One region of the Geodermatophilus sp. SYSU D00814 genome, then DNA from elsewhere that is predicted to be linked to it. Evidence: predicted binding sites of a transcription regulator. Region 1 holds the regulator's gene; each other region holds the start of a gene.

What was found. Region 1 encodes LexA, which represses DNA repair genes until DNA is damaged. Its sites were predicted from a motif close to TCGAACANNTGTTCGA; they were not measured.
Region 2: the regulator LexA is predicted to act here: its motif matches at 2,384-2,399, upstream of ACI780_RS06710 (DUF222 domain-containing protein).
Region 3: the regulator LexA is predicted to act here: its motif matches at 2,019-2,034, upstream of ACI780_RS19580 (DUF222 domain-containing protein).

What each region holds. Positions count from the first base shown of each region.
Region 1 covers NZ_JBJGYP010000023.1:51,983-56,955, reverse strand. Annotated here, with positions in the region: gene ACI780_RS17880 (hypothetical protein) at 1-708, opposite strand, end outside; gene ACI780_RS17875 (LysM peptidoglycan-binding domain-containing protein) at 842-1,483, opposite strand; gene lexA (transcriptional repressor LexA) at 1,773-2,561, shown strand; gene ACI780_RS17865 (hypothetical protein) at 2,670-3,686, opposite strand; gene ACI780_RS17860 (phosphatase PAP2 family protein) at 3,712-4,455, opposite strand; gene hflX (GTPase HflX) at 4,570-4,973, opposite strand, start outside.
Region 2 covers NZ_JBJGYP010000006.1:188,913-193,885, reverse strand. Annotated here, with positions in the region: gene ACI780_RS06720 (ATP-binding protein) at 1-1,933, shown strand, start outside; gene ACI780_RS06715 (hypothetical protein) at 1,934-2,236, opposite strand; gene ACI780_RS06710 (DUF222 domain-containing protein) at 2,404-3,828, shown strand; gene ACI780_RS06705 (hypothetical protein) at 3,794-4,294, shown strand; gene ACI780_RS06700 (ACT domain-containing protein) at 4,424-4,819, opposite strand; gene ACI780_RS06695 (hypothetical protein) at 4,837-4,973, shown strand, end outside.
Region 3 covers NZ_JBJGYP010000029.1:19,745-24,717, forward strand. Annotated here, with positions in the region: gene ACI780_RS19575 (hypothetical protein) at 1-455, shown strand, start outside; gene ACI780_RS19580 (DUF222 domain-containing protein) at 565-2,007, opposite strand; gene ACI780_RS19585 (acyl-CoA dehydrogenase family protein) at 2,130-3,296, opposite strand; gene ACI780_RS19590 (hypothetical protein) at 3,293-4,153, opposite strand; gene ACI780_RS19595 (alkene reductase) at 4,226-4,973, shown strand, end outside.

The DNA.
Region 1 (4,973 bases):
GTTCGGCACGAGGTCGCCGAGCCGGATGGGCCGCGTGAGCAGGTCGGGCTCCCCCGCCGGCACGACCGTCAGACCCGGGCCGGGAACGACAGCCGACCCGGGGGCCGCCTCGCCCCCTGGGCCGGCGACGACGGCCGGCATCTCGGTCGTGACCGCGCGGTGGCGGCCCGACCCGGCGCCGGCGGGTGCGCGGTGCCGGCCGGCCCCGCCCGCACCGACGGCGGGCTGCTCGGCGGTCGCGTCGGCGCCGTGCCGCCGGAACCGGCGGGGGCGCGGAACCGGACCCCCGACGGAGACGACCGCGGCCGTGGCGGGCACCGCCGCGACACCGAGCACCGCAGCGACACCGGGCACCGGAGCGACACCGGGCACCGGAGCGACACCGGGCACCGCCGCGAGGGCTGGCATCGCAGCGGTGGCGGGCGCGTCCGCCGGGGCGGGCGCGGCCGCGGGTACGGCGTCGGCTGCCGGCGCGAGCGTCAGGCGGCGCTCGGGCAACCGGACCGCGGTCAGCTCCACCCAGGTCCCGGCGCCCTCGACGACCCCGGGAACCTCCGCCCGCAGCCGCACCCAGACCTCGCAGGCGCCGCTGTCGTCGTGCCGCCAGCCGAGCATCGCACCCGGCACCCAGGCGCCGTCCACGAGCACCTCGACGTCCTGCGGCGACCCGAAGGACACCGCCGCCCTGCTGTTCACGGCTGCTGACACGCCCCTCACCGTATGCGTTGATCCGAGATCGGTGCGTGAGCGACCGGGGACCGATGGTTGACGAACCGTCGAGGACGCTCTCGTCACTTCTCCGGGCGGCCCTCGGTGGCCGTCCCGTGTCCCCTCCGCCGGGTCAGGGGAGCCGGAGGACCTGCCCGGCGACCACCGCGGAACCCTCGAGGTCGTTGAGCGCCTCGATCGCGTGCACCACGGCGCGCACGTCCTGACCGTCGCCGGCGACCTCGTCGGCGATGGACCACACCGTGTCGCCCGGCTCGACGACGACGCTGCTCTCCCCGGCGAGCTGCAGGCCCTGCTGGGGAGCGAGGACCTCCCGGCCCAGGAGCGCGCCCCCGATGCCCGCGGCCAGGACCAGGGCGACGACCAGGCGCCGCCCGCGGCGGGTCAGCCGGAGGGGCGCCGGCGACGGGACGGCCGCGCGCCGGACCGGCTGCGCGGACACCGGCCGCCCTCCGGGCCGGGCCGGGTCGCGGCGCGTGCGGCGCGCCCCCGCGGCGGGGCCGGTGGCGCGGGCGGCCGGCTCGGCCGGGAGGTCGGGCACCGGCCGCAGGTGACCGGCCACGCGCGGGCCGGCGCCGGGGAGCGGGGCCGGAGGTGCCGGGGGCGCCTGGCGAGCGGGGCGCCCGGAGGTGTCGGGGCGCACCGGCCGACGAGTGGGAGCGGGGCCGCCCCCGGCACCGTCGGCGAGCAGCGGCCGCCAGGGCACCCGCACCGTCGCGTCGAACTCCAGCACCGCCTGGCGCACGCTGCCCATGACCACTCTCCTCGTCGACCCCATCGCATCGAACAGACGTTCGATCGAACGTGTGTGCGATGTCTACCGCACGGCACCGACAGGAGCCAACCGACACCGCCCACCGGTTTCGAACACACGTTTGAAGTCCCGGTCCCGAGGCGCTACGGTCCGATCAGCAGCCGTCCGCCCGGCACCCGGCGGTCGATCCCGGCCGCACCGGCACCCGTCGGTCACCGACCGGAGGTCCCGGAGCCGGGGACGGGGCGGGACACGAGGGCCGTGGGGACACGGCCGGCGAGGAGGAGACGTGGCGGGCACCAGCGGGACCGGCCAGGGCACGCGCGGGAGCACCACCACCCGGCGGGGTGGCGGCCGGCGGGGCACCGACACCGCCGCCGAGGGGACCGGCACCCAGACCGGCGCGGTGCGCACCTTCCCCGACCGGGGTGAGGCCGGCGACGGGCTCACGCAGCGCCAGCGCCGGGTGCTCGAGGTCATCCGCGACTCGATCGAGCGCCGCGGCTACCCGCCCTCGGTGCGCGAGATCGGCGAGGCGGTGGGCCTGTCCTCGGCGTCGTCGGTCGCCCACCAGCTCTCCGTGCTGCAGAAGAAGGGCTGGTTGCGGCGCGACCCCAACCGCCCCCGCGCGCTCGACGTGCGGCTGCCCGGCGACACCGCGGCGGAGGCCGCACCGCCGGCCGCCGCGGCCGGCGACACCACCGCCCCCACGTACGTGCCGCTGGTCGGCCGGATCGCCGCCGGTGGCCCGGTCCTCGCCGAGCAGGCGGTCGAGGACGTCTTCCCGCTCCCCCGCGAGCTGGTCGGCGACGGCACCCTGTTCATGCTCCGGGTGGCCGGTGACTCGATGGTCGACGCGGCCATCTGCGACGGCGACTGGGTGGTCGTGCGCCAGCAGCCCACCGCTGAGAACGGCGAGATCGTGGCCGCGATGCTCGACGGCGAGGCCACCGTCAAGACCTACAAGCGCCGCGACGGGCACGTGTGGCTGCTGCCGCACAACCCGGCCTACGAGCCCATCCCGGGCGACGAGGCGACCATCCTCGGCCGGGTGGTCACCGTCCTGCGCCGCGTCTGACCCGCACCGCCCGGGACGCGCTCCCGGCCCCGCGGTCCCGCCCGGGTCGGCGGCGGCCGGGCGCCGCGACCTCGACCGGCTGGCGGTCCCGCGGCACGGCGGGCGGCCTCAGCCCGCCGGCGGTCCCGCCGCGCGGCCCCGGCGCACCCGGCCGGCGACCCACACCAGCACCGTGGCCACCCCTGCGGCGACCAGCCCCGCGGCGACCGGGGACACGCCGGTGCCGCCGTCGTCGAGGACGGCCGCCAGCGACGGGTCGGCCGCCGAGGACGGCGCCGGGGCCGCCGTCCCGGCGGGGATCGGCACGAGCGTGACGTCGCCCGGCAGCCCCTCGCCCGCCACGAGGAGCGCCGCGCCGTCGGCGGTGAACGACACCGCCTCCCCCTGCGGCGCCTCGGGCAGCGCGATGCGCACCGGTTCGCCCCCCAGGGCGGCCGGCACGTCCGAGCCGGTCAGCGGCCAGACGTAGGCGTCGGTGTAGGTGCGCAGTGCGATCCGGCTGCCGTCGCGGGCCACCGCGCCGCCGGTCACCAGGAGCTGACCGGCCCGCCCCACCGGGCCGCCCGGTGTCCCGGTCAGCGTGAACGCCACGCTGCCGACGTCGGCCAGCGCCACCGTGCCGCCGTCGACGAGCGGCGCCGTGGGGCGGTAGACGCGGCTGGCACCGAGCACCTCCTTGGTCACCAGGTACGGCGTGCCGTCGGGGGCCACCAGGAGCGCCTCGGCGTCGTGCGGGCCGTCGGGGTAGGTGAGCCGGAAGAGCGCCGTACCGCCGTCGGGCCGCAGGGCGATGAGGGCGACGGTCCCCCGGGTGGCGTTGTTGTCGCCGGTGTCGGCCAGCCACACGGTGCCGTCGGGACCGACGCCGAGGTCCTCGGGGTCGTAGGGGTCCAGCGGCGCGACGGTCTCGTCCACGACGCGGCAGGTCCCGTCGAGCACGGAGACGGCCACCTGCTCGCCGCCGTCGGCGATGGCCAGCAGGCGGTCCCCGACGTCGACGAGGCCGGAGAGCTCCGCGAGCCGGGGGTCGGTCACCTGGCAGCGCAGCGACGGCGCGCCCGGTTCCTCGGCGGCAGCGGGGAATGCGGGGCCGAGCGCGAGGGCCAGACCGGCGAGTGCGGCCACGGCCCACCCGGGGTGTGCCCCGGCGCTACGCGGGGGGACGGCCGGCTCGGGCACTGCCCCAGCGTGACAGAACGACTGCGTCGAGTGCGTGAACCACGCCCAGCAGCAGCACCCCCACCGAGGCGCCGACCACCGCGTCGGTGACCCAGTGGAAGTCCAGGGACACCATGGCGATCCCGGTCAGCACCGGGCCCACGACGCTGAGCCACCACAGCGTCCGCTGCACGCCCGGGGCCAGTCGGTACTCGACCGCCAGCCAGTAGGCCACGCCCCACATGAGCACGGCGTTGGCCACGTGCCCGGAGGGGTAGCTGGCCCCGTCGCGGTGGAAGAAGGACCCGGGGTAGGCCGGCGCGGTGCGGCCGGTGCCGTACTTGAACGCGTAGACCACGACGGTCAGCAGCGCGAGCGCGGTGAGCACCCGCAGCAGCGGCAGCAGGGTCCGCCGGCGGATGCACAGCCAGCCGACCAGCCCGGCCAGGACGATGAGGATGGTGCCGCGCCCGCCGATCTGGGTGACCGCCCAGACCGGCCAGTAGCCCGGGGAGTCCCGCAGGTCCCACGCGCTGACGACCTCGGAGACCTCCAGGTCGAGCCGTTCGAGCACGCCGCGGTTGAGCAGGTCGACGGTGACCGCCGTGGTGACGACGAACGCCACGAGCAGCAGCCACCAGGACGGGCGCCCGGCGGTCACGACGGTGCGGACGGGAGCCGACGGGTCGCCGTCGGCCGGTGCTCCCCTCCCGCGTCGTACCACGCCGCTGGTCACGCGGTCACGGTACCGGGCCGTGACCCGCCCGTGACCTCGCCGCAGGGAGACGGCGAGCCGCCCGGGTGACCGGCGGGGAGCCGGTCCCCCGGGCGGGGGACGGAGGAGCGCCGGTCAGCCGACCGGTGCGGCGAACCGCTCGAGCGCGGCGGCCAGGCCGCCGTCGACGCGCGCGGTGAGCCGGGTGCCCTCCGCCTCGTGCTGCTCGCTGAGGACCTCGCCGTCGCGGTGGACGCGGGCCACCAGGTCGCCGCGGTCGTAGGGCACCAGCACCTCGACCTCGACGTCGGGGTGCGGCAGGCGGGCGGCGACGACCTCGCGCAGCTGCTCGATGCCCTCGCCCGTCCGCGCCGAGACCCACACCGCACCGGGCAGCGCCCGGCGCAGGGTCAGCACGTCCTCCTCGGTCATCGCGTCGACCTTGTTGACGACGATCAGCTCGGGCACCGCCGCGGCGTCGATCTCGCGCAGCACCACGTGCACCGCGTCGATCTGGCCGAGCGGGTCGGGGTCGGAGC
Region 2 (4,973 bases), on a different contig from region 1:
GCACCTGCGGGACGCGTGCGCCGTGCTGGTGGACACCCTCCTCGCCGCCTGCCCGGGCCTGCGGGTGCTCGCGACCAGCCGGGTGCCGCTCGACGTCGACGGGGAGGCGGTGCTGTGGATCCCCCCGCTCGGCGTCCCGCCCCGGGACCGGCCGGGGGCCGCGACGCCGTCGGAGGCCGTGGCGCTCCTGGTCCAGCGGGCGACGGCGGCGGTGCCGGGGCTGGTCCTGGGCCCGGCCGACGACGCCGCCCTCGCCACCGTGTGCCGGCGCCTGGACGGCCTGCCGCTGGCGATCGAGCTGGCCGCCGTCCGGCTGCGGACGCTGACCCCGGCCGAGCTCGCCGGCCGCCTCGACGACCGGTTCGGCCTGCTGCGCCGGTCGGGGACCGCCGTCCCGGAGCGGCACCGCACGCTGCAGGCCACGATGGAGTGGAGCGCCGAGCTGCTCACCGAGGCCGACCGGGTGCTGTGGCGCCGGGCGGCGGTGTTCGCCGGCGACGTCTCCCTGGCGGCCGCCGAGGCGGTGTGCGCGGACGACGTGCTGCCGGCCGCCGCGGTGCTCGACGCGCTCGACCGGCTGGTGGCGGCGTCGCTGCTGGAGGCCGTGCCGGGGCCGGGCGGCCGCCGGTTCCGGATGCTCGAGACGGTCCGCGCCTACGGCCGGGAGCTGCTCGACGCCGCGGGCGAGGCGCCCGCGGTGCGGCTGCGGCACGCCGGCTGGTGCGCCCGGCTGGTCGCGGCGGCGTCGGCGGAGTTCGTGGAGCCGGGTCAGGTGGCCGCCTTCGACCGGCTCGACGCCGTGCACGCGGAGCTGGGCGCCGCGCTGGACGTGTACCTGGCCGAGGACGCGGTGCGGGGACTGGCGATGGCGGCCGACCTGTGGCTGTACTGGGCGGCGCGCGGCCACCTGGGGGAGGGGCGCCGCCGGCTGCAGGACCTCCTCGCCGCGTGCCCGCAGCCGTCCGGCACCCGGGCCCGGGGCATGGTTGCCGCCGGTTTCCTCGCGCTCGCCGCGACCGACCCCGCGGCGGCGCTCCCGCTGCTCACCCGGGCGCGGGAGCTCGGGGAGGCCTGCGGCGCGCCGTCCGTCGTCGCCTCGGCCACCCAGTACCTGGGCCAGGCGGCGCTGTTCGACGGCGACCTGGCCGCGGCCGACCGGCTGCTGCGCGAGGCGGCGGCGCGGCACGCCGCGGCCGACGGGCGGTACGAGGCCTTCTGCTGGGCCGACGTCGGGGTCGCCGCGCTGCTCGCCGGGCGCGACGCGGACGCCGCGGAGGCGTTCGCCCGCAGCCTCGCGCTCGCCGAGCGCGGCGACCCCTGGACCCGGTCGCACGCGCTGTGGGGACTGGGCCTGGTGCGGCTGGGTGCCGGGGAGGCGGAGGAGGCCACCGCGCTCGAGCGGTCCGCGCTCGGGCTGATGCGCGAGGTGGACGACCGCAGCGGGACGGCGCTGTGCATCGAGGCGCTGAGCTGGGCCGCCGCCGCCCGGGGGGCGTGGGAGCGCGCGGCGCGGCTCGGCGGCGCGGCCGAGGCCGTGTGGCGGTCCATCCCCGCCGACCTGCCCGCCCCGCTGACCCGGCGGCGCGAGGAGTGCACGACGGCGGCCCGCCGCGCGCTGGGCGACCGCCGCTGGGGAGCCCTGCACCGGGAGGGCGCCGCTCTGGACCGGACAGGCGCGGTGGCCCTGGCGCTCGACGAGCGGCCGGCGCCGTCCGTGACGCCGGCCGGTGCCGGACCCAGCCCGCTCACCGCACGGCAGCAGGAGGTGGCCCGGCTCGTGGCCGAGGGCCTGACCGACCGGCAGATCGCGGCCCGGCTGGTGATCTCACCGCGCACCGCCGAGTCCCACGTCGAGCAGATCCTGGCGCGGCTGGGCGTGCGGTCGCGGGCGGAGATCGCCGCCTGGACGGCGGCGCGCGCCGCCGTCGGCTGATCAGCCCCGGTCCTCGCCGTTCCGCACGAGGCGCAGGTGCGGGCCGGTGGGCACGTCGGCCCGCGGGTCGGGGACCTCGGGCAGCCCGGCGGCGCGCCGCACCCGGTTCTCGGGGACGTCGAGGGCGCGGGCGAGGTGGCCGGCCATCCACGGGCTGATCAGCGCCCAGCCGCGGGTGTGCGCGAGCCGCTCGAGCACCTCGGGGCCGACCGCCCCCCGCGCGCGGCGGGAGGCCTCGTACACGGACCCGCCCAGCTCCCACAGCCGTCGCCGGACGAGTGCCTGCAGGTCCCTCGTGGACATGGACGAACTGTATTTCAGGGAAGCCCGGGGAGCAGTCGGTCGAGCGGTGTCGAGCGGGTGTCCACGGTGAACTCACGAGGCTGCTAGTCCCGGAATCGCCACCTTCCTCCGCTCTGACCTGCGGCTTCACCTTGTCATCGTCGTCCATCGAACGTATGATCGAAGACGTGACGGAGGTCCTGGCGGTCGACGAGCCCGTGGTGGGCCGGGCGTCGGGGCCGCTAGGCGCGGTGCAGGCCGCCGACCGGGAGGTCTCCTGGCAGACGGCGTTGCGGGCGCGGGCGATCGCGGCGTTCGCGGAGACCCGGCCCGCCTCGGCCGACCGGCAGCCCGGTGAGGCGGGGGCCATGTCGGCGGAGCGGTGGGCGGCGCGGGCCGAGGTGCTGCGGCCGGTCAGCGAGTGGGCCGCGCACGAGCTGGCGATCGCGTTGAACGTGACCGCGCAGCGGGCGGAGGAGGAGTTGGCACGGTCGCTGACCCTGGTGCAGCGGCTGCCGGGGGCGCTCGATGCGCTGCAGGCCGGGGTGCTGCACGCCGGGCACCTGTGGTGCCTGCTCGAGCACGTCGCCCCGGTCGGCGATGACGCGCTGCGCGCCCGGATCGAGGCCGAGCTGCTGGGCTGGCTGGGCGGCCGGTCGGTGACCACCCCGGCGCAGCTGGGCGACAAGGTGCGCGGGGTGGTGCTCAAGCACGCCGCCCGGGACGCCGCCCGCCACCTGGCCCGCGCGCTGCGCCGGCGCGGGGTATCCGCCCGCCCGGACCGCACCGCCGGGATGAGTGTGGTGTCGGCGTTGCTGACCACCCCGGAGGCCGCCGCGCTGCTCGCGGCGCTGGGCGCCTGCGCCGACGCGCTGCCCGCCGATGGCCGCAGCCGCGGGCAGAAGATGGCCGACTGCCTGCTGGACCTGGTGCTGCGCCCCGGCGAGACCGGCGTGCCGCCGGTGCAGGTGGCGTTGAGCGTGGTCGCCCCCGTGGGCGCGCTGCTCGGCGGGGACCAGCCCTGCGAGATCGATGGACAGGTGGTGCCGGCCGAGGTGGTGCGTGCCCTACTGGCCGCCCTCACCGGTCACGCAACCGTGACGGCGACCGAAACCGCAGACGCGACCGAGCGCCATCCCGAGCCCGAGCCGGACGGCATGGCGCCTGACGACGCGGCGACGAGCGCACCGGAGCGAAACGAGCCGCAGCCGACCGACACCGAGCCAGCCGACACCGAGCCGACCGAGTCTGAGTCGACCGAGCCCGAGCCCGAGCCGGCCGACAGGGTGGGCACGTTCGCGGTGGTGTCCGAGGCGGAGGACTTCGCGCGCTGGGCGGAGGAGCTGGAACAGCGGGTGCTGGCCGGGGAGTTCGACGCCGAGCCGGCCCCCTGCTATCTCGACGAGGACGGGCCACCGCCCGAAATCTGGCCCGACGGCCCACCACCACTGGCGCCCCCAGGGCACCGCCCCGGCCCGGCCGTGCCCGACGGGTGGTGGGCGCGCCGACCGCGCCGTCGACGACGCCGGCACCGCCCTGCTCACCCTCGAGCGCGCTCTGGGGCACGCCCGCCGGACGGTGGCCACCGCGCAGCGCGCCGACGCCGCCGATGAGGCCACCGGGGCGAGCAGTGCCGCCGGCCGGGTCTCGGCCGCACCCGACGCACTCACCGCCCTCGCCGCCGCCACCCAGCAGTCCCGGCACGACCTGGCCGACCTGCTCGCCCGCACCGCCGGCGGCGGGCTGGCCGACCGGCCCCGCCTCGCCCTCACCCACACCCTCGGCGGCGCGCTGCTCGCCCTCACCGACCTGTCCGCCCTGCAGCAGGCCGCCCGCACCGGCACCGGCCTCACCGCACCCGGCGAGAGCCCCGGCTACCGGCCCGCCGCCGCCCTGGACCGGTTCGTGCGCGCCCGCGACCGCCGCTGCCGCTTCCCCGGCTGCCGCCGCCCCGTCCCCCGCCACGGCGAACTCGACCACCACACCCCCTGGCCCGCCGGCCCCACCGCCGCCGCCAACCTGGCCGGCTACTGCACCGGCCACCACCGCTCGACGGCCCCGTCCAGGGTCCCGCCCTGAGCTTGCGAAGGGCGGGGAGGACGGGGTCCTTCCTCAGGCACCGGGATGGACGCACCACATGGCCCCCGACGGCACCCTCACCGTCACCACCCCGTCCGGCCTCACCGCCACCACCGAACCACCGCCCTACTAGGGACGGGTCAGTCCCTCGAGGACGGTGAGGGCGCGGTCGGCCTCGTCCGCGGGGACGAACAGGTGGTCGTGGTGGTAGCCGGCCAGCACGTTGCAGCTGATCCCGGCGTCGGCCAGGGCGGTGCTCACCGCGGCGGTGAGACCCACCGCGGCGAGGTCGGAGTGCACCAGCAGCGTGATGCGGGCCGCCACGTGGTCGTAGGACAGCCCCACCCGGTCGGCCTCCTCGCGGGGCAGGACCAGGGTGAGCCCCTCGTCCTCCCGCACCGTGGCGACGGGGGTCAGCCCGCCGGGCACCTCGGAGCCCGGCACGGTCGTGAAGACGTACGTCCCGGGCGCACGCCGTGGCGCCATGCCGGACAGCAGACGGTCGAGGTCCCGTTCACCGGCCACGGGAGCATCCTGCAGGCATGACCGGACCCGAGTACGCCGGATTCCGCGAGCGAGCGGCCAAGGGCGACCGCGACGCCGTCGACGAGCTGATCGAGCTGGCCGGCGAGCAGGGCGACCTCGCCGAGCTCCGCCGGCTGGCCGACCTCGGCTACCG
Region 3 (4,973 bases), on a different contig from region 1:
CGTTCCTCGTGGTCCCCCAGCGCGGGCGCGTGCTGGCCGCCAAGGCGGTCGCCGTGGCCCTCCTCGGTGGGGTCCTGGCCGCCGTCGCGGCCGCGGCGACGGCCGGCGTGCTGGCGGTGGCCCCCGTCGGGGACCTGGCCTGGGACGGCGTCCCGCAGGCCCTCGGGGTCGTGGCCGCGGCCGGTGCGGCCTTCGCGGTGATCGGTGCCGGCGTCGGTGCCGCCGTCGCGAACTCGCCCGCGGCGCTGACCGGCCTCTACCTGACCGTCCTGGGCGTCATGCCGGTCCTGCGGCTGGCCCAGCCGGGCATCGCCGAGAAGCTCGACCCGGCCGACGCCGTCCTCGGCCTCGCGCTCGGGCACGGCGGCACCACGCAGGTGCTGGTGCTGACCGGGTGGGTCGTCGTCAGCCTGGTCGCCGGTGCGGTCGTCACCTCCCGGCGGGCGGTCGCCTGACCGTCCGCCTCGCCCGGACCCTCCCGACCCACCGCGGCCGGGAGGGTCCGGTGGCGTTCCCGCGGGAACGTCCCGGGCTCGGGCCCCGCCGGGCCCGGCTCCGCCGGGCTCAGGCCGCGGCGGTCGGCTCGCCGGCGCTCTCGGCGCGGACCCGGCGCTCCAGGTCGCGGTTGCCGAGCAGGACGCTCACGACGTAGCCGAGGTCCATCCGTTCTCCGCCGACGCCGAGGGTGTCGGGCAGGTCGGGCGTCCCGTCGGGGAGGGGCAGCCGGGCGACCGGCGTCGCACGGCCCGGCGCCCCGGCCGGTGTCCTCCCGGCCCCCGGCTCCCCGAGGCCGGCCGCGAACGCGGCGTCGGCCGGGCCCCACACCCGCCGGCCGTCGGGGGTGACGGCGACGAGCTCGCCCGCGCGCCGCGTCATGACCAGGTCGAGGTCGTGCGCCAGGCCGTGGTCGGCGTCGCAGAGCAGCACCAGGTTGTCCAGGTCGGTGGCGCCGCCGAACACCCAGTGCCGCAGGTGGTGGGCGTGCAGCCGCTCGACGCGCGTCTCCGGGCACCCGGGCCGCGCGCACCCGCCGTCCCGGCGCCACAGGGCCCGTCGTTGCGACCGGGTGGCCAGCCGTCGGGCCCGACCCACGGCGAGTGGCTCACGGCCGCGCGACAGCATGGTCACGACCGTGGCCTCGCACAGCATCCGCCGCACCTGGCTGCCGTGCAGTGGTGGGCCGCCCTCCAGATGGGCCCGGCCGGCGGCGGCGTCGTCGGCGACCACCGCCGCGTCGACGTGCACCACGACCTCGCGGCGGGGCGGGTCCCCGGCCCGGCGGTCGGCCTCGGGAGCCGCGGCGGCCAGCCGGGCGACCGCGGCGCACCGCCGCGCTGCCGTCCGCTCGCGGGCGAGGGCCACCTCGTCGACCCCGCCGGCCGGGCCGTCGCCCTCGCGCCCGGGGTCGCCCTCGCGCCCGGGATCGCCCTTCCGCCGGGCGGCGGCCCGCTCGCGGCGGGCGTCGCGCTCGGCGAGGGAGTCGACGCCGGCGAGGAAGGCCGCACCCTCCTCGGCGTCCAGGCACAGGCGCACGTGCAGCATCCCGTCGTCGTCCCACCAGTGCTCGAACCGCCGCTTCTCGCGCACCGTCCCGGCATCTGGAGCGTCCGACCGGCGCCAGGCCCGGACCACCCGTTCCACCTGGGCGGCGGTGGCCTCGTGCGCGAGGTCGAGCAGCGCGGTCTCGGTGTCGGCCTCGGCGACGCGGGTCAGTGCCCGCACCTTGGAGTAGGAGAGCCGGCCGGCCGCGAACGACTGCCGGATGTGCGGCAGGCCGGTCAGGGCCCGGGCGACGCGGACGTGCTCGCGGGCCGCGCCGGGGGACAGGCCGCACTGCCAGGCCAGCCAGTGGGCGCACGACCGCAGACCGGCGCCGCCCCAGCCCTCGCGGCGGTCGAACTCCGCGATGAGCGCGAGCCACTCCGCCGTCGCGGCGGCCAGCCGGACGGCGGTGCCGGTGATGCGCTGGGCGAGCTCGTCGAGCGACAGCTCGGGGTCCTGGTCCATCGGCGTCCTCCTCGAACACGTGTTCGACACGGTAGAGGAAGACGCCGACAGAACCGCTGGTCAGCGAGCCGGGACGTTCCCGCGGGAACGCGCCGGCCCACGCCCGGCTCATCCGCGCCGGTTCAGTCGAGGCCGCCGCGGGCCACCAGCTGGCGGGCGATGACGTCGCGCTGGATCTCGTTGGTGCCCTCGCCCACGATCATCAGCGGGGCGTCGCGGAAGTAGCGCTCCACGTCGAACTCGGTGGAGTAGCCGTGGCCGCCGTGCACCCGGATGGCGTCCAGCGCGATGCGCATCGCCGTCTCCGAGGCGAACAGCTTCGCCATGCCGGCCTCCAGGTCGCACCGCTGCCCGCTCTCGTACCGCTCGGCGGCGTGCAGCACGAGCTGGCGGGCGGCGGTCAGCGAGGTGGCCATGTCGGCGAGCAGGTTGCCCACCGACTGGTGCTGCCAGATCGGCCGGCCGAAGCTCTCCCGCTGCTGGGCGTAGCGCAGCGCGTCGTCGAAGGCGGCCTGGGCGACGCCCACCGCACGCGCCGCCACCTGGATGCGGCCGGTCTCCAGGCCGGTCATCATCTGCGCGAACCCGCGGCCCTCCACCCCGCCCAGGACGGCGTCGCCCGGCGCCCGGTACCCGTCGAAGACGAGCTCGCAGCTCTCCACGCCCTTGTAGCCGAGCTTGGGCAGGTCCCGCGAGACGGTCAGCCCGGGCCCGTGCTCGACCAGCAGCACCGACACCCCGCGGTGCCGCGGCTGCGCCGCCGGGTCGGTCTTGCACAGCAGCGCGATCAGCTGCGACCGCCGCGAGTTGGTGATCCACGTCTTCGCGCCGTCGACGACCCAACCGTTCCCGCCCCCGTCGCCGTCCCGCCGGGCCACGGTGGTCATCGCCTGCAGGTCCGACCCGCCGCCGGGCTCGGTCAGCGCCATCGTCGCCCGCACCTCACCGGTCGCCATGCGCGGCAGCCAGCGGTCCTGCTGTTCGCGGGTGCCGAAGGCGACCAGCAGCTTGGCGACGACGGTGTGCCCGCCCATCGCCCCCGCCAGCGACATCCACCCCCGGGCGAGCTCGGCGGTGACCAGCGCGTAGCAGGGCATCGACACCGGCGCCTCGCCCCACGGCTCCGGAATCGCCAGGCCGAAGACGCCGAGCTGCTTCATCCGGTCGATCAGCGCCTCGGGGTAGGTGTCGGCGTGCTCGAGCTCGCGCACCACCGGCCGCACCTCGCGGTCGACGAACGTCCGCACGGTGGCGACGACGTCGCGCTCCTCCGCGCTGAGCGTGATCACGCCGGCGCCCCCAGCGTCGCGGTGCCGGTGGCCGACGCCGGTGCGCCGGTCGCCGCGGCCGACAGCTCGACCCGGTCGCCGTCGAACCGGCCGGTCGCCCGCAGCGGCGTCCCCGCGTACGCCGGGCGGACCAGCCGGTGTGTGAACGACGTGACGGACCGGTCCGGCGCGTGCCGGCGCGGGACCTCGAGCAGCAGCAGCGCCAGCAGCGGCCCGTGCACGACCAGGCCGGGGTGGCCCTCCACCTGCGTCGCGTAGGGCTGGTCGTAGTGGATGCGGTGGGTGTTGTAGGTCAGCGCGCTGAACCGGAAGAGCAGCGCCGCGTCGGGCAGGACCGCTACCCCCGGCCCGTCGGGCAGGCCCGGCGTGCCCGCCCCCGCCGGCGCCGGTGAGGAACCGGCCTCCTGCGACCGGTAGACGACGTCCTGCTCCTCGGTGACCAGCAGCGCGCCGTCCTCGCGGTACTCGCTGCGCACGGTGACCAGCAGCATCTCCCCGCTCCGGCCGGCCTTGATCTCGCAGCGGGCCAGCAACGACGTCCGCTCGACCACCGACCCGACCCGCAGCGGCGCGGTGACCTGCAGCCGCCCGCCGGCGATCATCCGGCGCCGGTGCGCCAGCGGCGGGAGGAAGTGCCCGGAGCGCGGGTGGCCGTCCTCGCCGAGGTCGGCGGTGGCCGGGCGGTCGAGGAAGGTGAACAGGTGCCAGCCCGGCGGCAGCGGGTCGCCGTCGCGCAGCGGGGGAGCGGGCTGGTCCAGCAGCGCGGCGAAGGCGGCCGCGGGCCCGGGCGCGACCACCTCGGTGCCGGTCAGTGGGCCCGGCGCCCAGCCCTCGACGGCGTCGGTCAGGGAGGTCACCGGGTCATCGTGCCGCCTGTGACGCCGCCCGCACCCCGGAATGGCGCGGGCGGTGCGGGTGTCGGAACCGGTGTGGACCTGTTCTCACCCGTGACCCTCGGCGACCTCGAGCTCGCCAACCGCGTGGCCATGGCGCCGCTGACCCGCATGCGCTCGGGCTCCTCCGGCGTGCCCGGCGACCTCGTCGTCGAGCACTACGCCCAGCGCGCCGGGGTCGGCCTGATCGTCACCGAGGGCACCTACCCCAACCACGAGTCCCAGGCCTTCGTCGGCCAGCCCGGCATCGTCACCGACGAGCAGGTGGCCGGCTGGCGGCGCGTCGCCGAGGCGGTCCACGCCCGCGGCGGCCGGGTCGTCATGCAGGTCATGCACGGCGGCCGGGTGACCCACCCCGACACCAACGGCGGCCGCCGCGTCGTGGCTCCCAGTGCCATCGCCATCGACGGGCTGGCCCGCACCTCCACCGGCAAGCACCCCTACCCGGTGCCGCACGCGCTGACCACCGACGAGGTCCGCGACGTCGTGCGCGACTTCGCCCGCGCCGCCGAGCGCGCCGTCGAGGCCGGCCTGGACGGCGTGGAGGTCCACGGCGCCAACGGCTACCTGCTGCACGAGTTCCTGGCGCCGTCGTCCAACGTCCGCGACGACGAGTACGGCGGCTCGCCGGAGAACCGTGCCCGCCTGGTGGCCGAGGTGGTCACCGCCGTCGCCGACGCGATCGGCGCCGGGCGCGTGGGCCTCCGCGTCTCCCCCGAGCACGGCATCCAGGACGCCCTCGAGCCCGACCGCGCCGACGTGCTCGCCACCTACGGCTCGCTGC